2 regions of the Xanthobacter sp. 126 genome follow, and region 1 is predicted to be linked to the other one. Evidence: riboswitches for the same ligand, from Rfam matches in the RefSeq annotation. Region 1 holds a riboswitch; the other holds the start of a gene.
The links. A riboswitch is a leader RNA that binds a small molecule or an ion and turns the genes downstream of it on or off. The one in region 1 is predicted to bind cobalamin.
Positions count from the first base shown of each region.

Region 1 (3,249 bases):
TTGCCGCCGCAGAAGGAAGTGGTCGCGACCGCCGCGAGCCGCGGTCCTCGCAGGGTCCCCCCTCGACGCCTGACCCCTGACGCCTTCGAAGGCCGAATCTGCCCCGCCTGCGCGGCCACGCCATCGCGTGTCCGGCTCAGGTGGCGGGCGGCTAATCAAAGTCCAACCAGCAGGTTCATCCCGCCATGGGGCAGGAGCCCCACCGGCGCAACCAAGGAGCACCCATGTCCATTTTCCATCTCACCCGCCGTGCCGTGATGGCCGCTGCCGTCGCCACCGTCGCCCTGACGGGCGCTGCCGTGGCGCACGACTACAAGGCCGGGACGCTGCAGATTGACCATCCCTGGTCGCGGGCCACGCCCGGCGGCGCCAGCGTCGCCGCGGGCTATCTCGTGGTGAAGAACACCGGCGCCGCACCCGACCGCCTCATCTCCGCCACCGTGCCGTTCGCCGGCCGGGTCGAGATCCACGAGATGGCCATGAAGGACGGCGTCATGATTATGCGCCCGCTCGCCGATGGCCTCACCATCCCGGCCGGCGGCAGCGTCGAGCTGAAGCCGGGCGGCTACCACATCATGTTCATGGACCTGAAGTCTCCCCTCAAGGAGGGCACCTCTGTGGACGGCACGCTGACGTTCGAGAAGGCCGGCACCGTGCCCGTGCAGTTCCAGGTGGAGGGCCTCGGCGCCTCCGGCAGCGCCCATCCCGGCCACTGAGGCCGGCAAGCTTGCCCGCAAGACGCGCCGGGCCGGAAGGTCCCGGCGCGTCTTGCCTGCGGCATTGCTTGACAGCGCGGAGGTGTTCGGTGCCTGCTGCGCGTGCGAACGGTGCTCCGGTTGCCACGGCATCCGGAGTGAAACGGGAATGGGGTAGGGTCTGAACCTGCGCGGAAATCCGTCAGGGCGGCCCGAAGCCCCAACCGCCCCCGCGACTGTGAGCGGCGAGCGATCTTCCAGCATGCCACTGGCCACAGCCCCTAGGGCCGGCCGGGAAGGCGGGGGTGAGCGTAGACCCGCGAGTCAGGAGACCGGCCGGTCGCATGATGAAACCCCTCGGGCCGTCGGGTGAGACGGCAACGGAGACCAGCATGCATATCGAACCCGGACTCGTGGACGGGGCCAAGATCGGCCTCAGCTATGTCACGGCGGCCGCCGCCGGCGGCTATGCCCTGAAGCTTGCCTATGAATCGGCGCGCGAACGCGGCGTCCTATCGCTGGCGGGCCGTACCCTCGCCACCACCGCGCTGGTGTTCAGCTTCTTCGAGGTGCTGCCGCACTATCCGGTGGGCGTCTCGGAAGTGCACCTCATCCTCGGCTCGACCCTGTTTCTGATGTTTGGCGCGGCCCCCGCGGCCCTCGGCCTCGCCTTCGGCCTGCTCGTCCAGGGCCTGTTCTTCGCGCCGTTCGACCTGCCCCAGTACGGGATGAACGTGACGACCCTGCTGGTGCCGCTGTTCGGCGTCGCCGCCGTCGCGCGCCGCATCGTGGCGCCGGGCACGCCCTATGTGGAACTGAAGTACGGGCAGGCGCTCGCGCTCTCCACCACCTATCAGGCCGGCATCGTCGGCTGGGTGGCGTTCTGGGCCGTCTATGGCCAGGGCTTCGCCTCCGAGAACATCGCCTCGGTGGCGACCTTCGGCGGCGCCTATATGCTCGTCATCATCGTCGAGCCGCTGGTGGACCTCGCGGTGCTCGCTGCCGCGAAGGCGCTGCACGGCGCTTTCAAGGGCGGCAACCCGCTGCTGGAGCGCCGGCTCTACGACGCGGCCTGATCGCGGGCCTAACTCTCGGATAAGCGAACGCCGGCGGTGCTCCCGCCGGCGTTCTGCGTTTCAGGGGGCCTCGACCTGTGGGGGCAGGGCGGGGGAGGGCAGGGCGGCCGGGGCTTCCGGGTCCGGCACCAGATGGCGGAGCGGATCGAAGCCGCCCACATGGTTTGCCCAGGCGAGGCCGATGGCGAGGCCCTTGGCGCGGGGCAGCACATGGAAGGCGGTGGCCACGGCCACCAGCTCACTGGCCGCAAGCTCGAGCGCCAGCGGGAGGTCGCTGAGCAGTTCCAGGATCCCGCCCACCAGCGATCCGGCCAGCAGCGCGAGCGGGATTGCAAGGACCGGCACGGCGTTGGTGACGCGGGCATGGCCCAGTGCTTCGCCGCAGTGGGCGCAGCTTTCCGAAACCTGCATCCATCGGCCGAACAGGGCACCCTCGCCGCAGGACGGGCATCGCCCGGACCAGCCGCGCCGCGCCGCCGCCTCGATGGGGCGGGGCGGGTTGAAGCCGTTGGTGTGATAGAGCCGCCGCGGCGCGCGGCGCGCCGGATCGAACGCGGTGCGGGTGACGGTGCCGAATTCCGCCGACATGGCGGCGCGGGCGCGCGCGAGCGCCTCCGAAGGCGCGTGAGATTGCGTGTCTGACATGAACGAAAACCCGAAGGGCCGCATGGGCGGCAGGGACCGGAGGCGTCGGGAGGCTCCCGCGCCGGTTCTGCTTTGGGTCAGGACACAGGAGGGCCACGCGCCTGGGCGCCGCGGGCTTGTTCGGCCGGCCGGCGTTCGCTGCGCGCGGCGAGGTGGGCGATGCGCCGGCCATCGGGTGTCGCCAGCGCGGGTTGCGGCGCCACGGCAAGGCCGGGCGCCGAGGTCAGCACGCAGGCGTCGCAGGGATGGGCCTTGAGAACCGGTCCCGCGTCTCCGCTATTGAGGCAGAGGTCCGGTAGCGACCCGTCCGGCAGCGCATAGGCCGCAAGATCGATCGGCGCTTCGGAGGAGGGCAGGGCGACAGGCTGGTGGGCGAACCCCAGCGTCAGCTGCGCCAGCACGAAAAGTGCTGCAGCGGCCGCCCGCAAGCCCTTGAATCCCAACCCGATGCCCATGCTCCGCTTGTGTGCAACGCGGCAGGAGGGGTCAAGCACGTGAAACTACGCAGCGTCCCCCTGCCGCAGGCCGGCTCTGGACCTCCCAGAAGCAGGCGTTATGGTCGCCCGCAACCAGCCAGCGGAACGAAGCCCGAGGAACCGCCATGACCAATACCGTGACCCTTCCCAATGGCGAGACGGTGCCCGCCCTCGGCCAGGGCACCTGGTACATGGGCGAGCGCTCCACCGCCCGCGCCACCGAGGCGAAGGCATTGCAGCGCGGCATCGACCTCGGCCTCACCCTCATCGACACGGCGGAGATGTATGCCGACGGCGGCGCCGAGGAGGTGGTGGGGGAGGCCATTGCCGGGCGCCGGGATGAGGTGTTCCTTGTCA
Region 1 covers NZ_JAFO01000001.1:2,728,788-2,732,036, reverse strand. Annotated here, with positions in the region: gene XAN126_RS0113070 (hypothetical protein) at 1-80, shown strand, start outside; gene XAN126_RS0113065 (copper chaperone PCu(A)C) at 225-716, shown strand; cobalamin riboswitch at 809-1,051, shown strand; gene XAN126_RS0113060 (energy-coupling factor ABC transporter permease) at 1,088-1,771, shown strand; gene XAN126_RS0113055 (DUF983 domain-containing protein) at 1,832-2,416, opposite strand; gene XAN126_RS0113050 (hypothetical protein) at 2,494-2,871, opposite strand; gene XAN126_RS0113045 (aldo/keto reductase) at 3,018-3,249, shown strand, end outside.

Region 2 (3,249 bases), 1.2 Mb from region 1:
CGAGCGCATGCAGGGCACTCTGCAAGTGTTCCGCAGGCAAAAGCAGATCGATGCCATCGCCAAGGACATCGAGGTACTGCGTGCCGACGGCGTGCCGTTCGAGGTGCTGGACCGTGCCGGCTGCATCGCCGCCGAGCCGGGGCTGGGTGAGGCGGCGGAGCGCATCGTCGGCGGCCTCCGCCTGCCGGGCGACGAGACCGGCGACTGCTTCAAGTTCACCGAGGCTCTGGCGGATTTGTGCCGGGGGCTGGGCGTCACCTTCCGCTTCGGCGTGGACATCCGCGGGCTGAAGCGCGCGTCGGGCAAAGTGACGGCGGTCGAGACCGGAACGGGCGACATTGCCGGCGATCTCTTCATCGCCGCGCTGGGCAGCTATACGCCGGCGCTGCTGGCGCCGCTCGGACTCCGGCTGCCCATCTATCCCGTGAAGGGCTATTCCATCACCATGCCGGTCGTGGACGAAGCCCGCGCGCCCATCTCCACCGTGATGGACGAGACCTTCAAGGTGGCCATCACCCGCCTCGGCTCCCGCATTCGTGTGGGCGGCATGGCGGAGATCGCCGGTTTCAACCGCGACCTTCACGACGCGCGCCGCGGCACCCTGCTGCATTCGGTAGGCGACCTGTTCGCCGGGGCCGCGGATACGCGGGAGGTCAATTTCTGGACCGGCCTGCGGCCCATGACGCCTGACGGCACGCCGATCATCGGTGCCACCTCCTGCTCGAACCTTTACATCAACGCTGGCCATGGCACGCTCGGCTGGACCATGGCGTGCGGCTCGGGCGCGGTGCTGGCGGATCTGATCGACGGCCGCCGTCCCGCCATCGAGGCCGGCGACCTCGCCCTTTCGCGCTACGCCTGAGGCGGGGGCGCGAGCCGCCTGTCGCCGCGTATGCCGGAGCGCCTCCGGGCCGGCTCCGGCGGGAAAATCCCCGTAGGTCGCACCTCCGCCGTCAGGCCCGTCCGTGCGGGAGGGGGCTCCGCAGGCGCAAAGTATTGACATTGCCGCCGCAGTGGCCACTAAATCTGGTGGTCACGGTCTCTCGACTCGCAAGATCGAGAGCTAAGAGGGAAGCCGGTCCAAAGCCGGCGCTGCCCCCGCAACTGTAAGCGGCGAGTTCTTGTCCACCCATGTCACTGAGGCCCAATGGCCTTGGGAAGACGGACAAGAATGATGACCCGCGAGCCAGGAGACCTGCCGCGACACCAGTACGTCCACGGGCGGGGTGTCCCGGTGAGGCGCTTGCTGCGGGTGGCGTGCGCCTCCCCCTGTCCCGGCATGCGTCCGCCTGCTCTCCGTCCCCACATTCATCGGGGATGATGATGCCAGCGACAGCCGAACGCCACGCCAATGGCAGCCACAGATTTTCCATGCCGGCCCCTGACGTTGAAGCGGTCGCCAGCGCGCCCGGCTATCAGCTCATCCGCCGCAATGGGGCGGTCACGCCGTTCGATGCCGCCAAGATCGCGGTGGCCCTGACCAAGGCGTTCCTGGCCGTGGAGGGACAGTCGGCTGCCGCGTCCCGCCGCATCCACGACATTGTGGCCGGGCTCACCGACCAGATCGTGGCGAACCTCACCCGGCGCCCCGATATCGGCCGGACCTTCCATATCGAAGACGTGCAGGACCAGGTGGAACTGGCCCTCATGCGCGGGGAGCATCACAAGGTCGCCCGCGCCTATGTGCTCTATCGGGAGGAGCGAGCGCGGGAACGCGCGAAGGCCCTCGCCGCGGCGCATCCGGGCGGTGGTGCCGCCGCCGTGCTGCATGTGAGGACCTCCGACGGCGTATTGGTGCCGCTGGATGCCGGCCGCCTCTCAACCGTCATCGGCGAGGCCTGCGCCGGGCTCGACGGCGTCTCGGCCGCCGCGGTGCTCAACGAGGCGCGACGCAACCTCTATGACGGCATCTCGCTCGATGAGCTGGCGCAGGCGCCCATCCTGGCGGCGCGCACGCTGGTGGAGACCGAGCCGAACTATTCCAAGGTCAGCGCGCGCCTCCTGCTGGACAAGCTGCGCCGCGAGGCCCTGAGCTTTGTCGCCGGCCGGCCGGAACAGGCGACGCAGGCCGAGATGGCGGAGCGCTACGGCGATTATCTCGGCGCCTATGTGCGGACCGGCATCGCCAATGACCTGCTCGATCCCGAGCTCGGTCGCTTCGACCTTTCCCGGCTCGCTGCCGCCCTCAAGCCGGAGCGGGACCTCGCCTTTGACTATCTGGGCTTCCAGACGCTCTACGATCGCTATTTCCTGCATGTCTGCGGCACGCGCTTCGAGCTGCCACAGGCCTTTTTCATGCGTGTCGCGATGGGCCTCGCGTTGCGCGAGATCGACCGGGAGGCGCGGGCGATCGAATTCTACGATCTCCTCTCCTCCTTCGACTTCATGGCCTCGACGCCGACTTTGTTCAATGCCGGGACGCTGCGCGCCCAGCTCTCCTCCTGCTTCCTCACCACGGTGGCGGATGACCTCGACGGCATCTTCAAGGCGGTGAAGGACAATGCGCTGCTCGCCAAATATTCCGGCGGCCTCGGCAATGACTGGACCCGGGTGCGCGGCCTCGGTGCCCACATCAAGGGGACCAATGGCGAGAGCCAGGGCGTGGTGCCGTTCCTGAAGGTGGCGAACGACACCGCCATCGCGGTCAACCAGGGCGGCAAGCGCAAGGGCGCGGTCTGTGCCTATCTGGAAACCTGGCATGTGGACATCGAGGACTTCCTCGACCTGCGCAAGAACACGGGCGATGAGCGCCGCCGCACCCATGACATGAACACCGCAAACTGGGTGCCGGACCTGTTCATGGAGCGGGTGGAAGAGGACGGTGCATGGACCCTGTTCTCCCCCGATGAGACGCCCGATCTCCACGACCTTTACGGTCCGGCATTCAAGACCGCCTATCTCACCTATGAAGCGCGGGCAGCGCGGGGCGAGATGAAGGTCTTCAAGCATCTGCGGGCGCTCGATCTGTGGCGGCGCATGCTGACCATGCTGTTCGAGACCGGCCATCCGTGGATCACCTTCAAGGACCCGTGCAATATCCGCTCACCCCAGCAGCATGCGGGCGTGGTGCATTCCTCCAACCTGTGCACCGAAATCACGCTGAATACCTCGGACGACGAGGTGGCGGTCTGCAATCTCGGCTCGGTCAACCTGTTCTCCCATATCGCCGATGGCCGCCTGGATATGGAGAAGCTGGCGCGCACGGTGCGCACCGCCATGCGCATGCTGGACAACGTCATCGACATCAAT
Region 2 covers NZ_JAFO01000001.1:3,971,001-3,974,249, reverse strand. Annotated here, with positions in the region: gene XAN126_RS0118875 (D-amino acid dehydrogenase) at 1-862, shown strand, start outside; cobalamin riboswitch at 1,020-1,218, shown strand; gene XAN126_RS0118870 (ribonucleoside-diphosphate reductase subunit alpha) at 1,372-3,249, shown strand, end outside.
Region 2: it holds a riboswitch for cobalamin, as region 1 does, so the genes downstream of both, XAN126_RS0118870 (ribonucleoside-diphosphate reductase subunit alpha) here and XAN126_RS0113060 (energy-coupling factor ABC transporter permease) in region 1, are expected to answer to the same signal.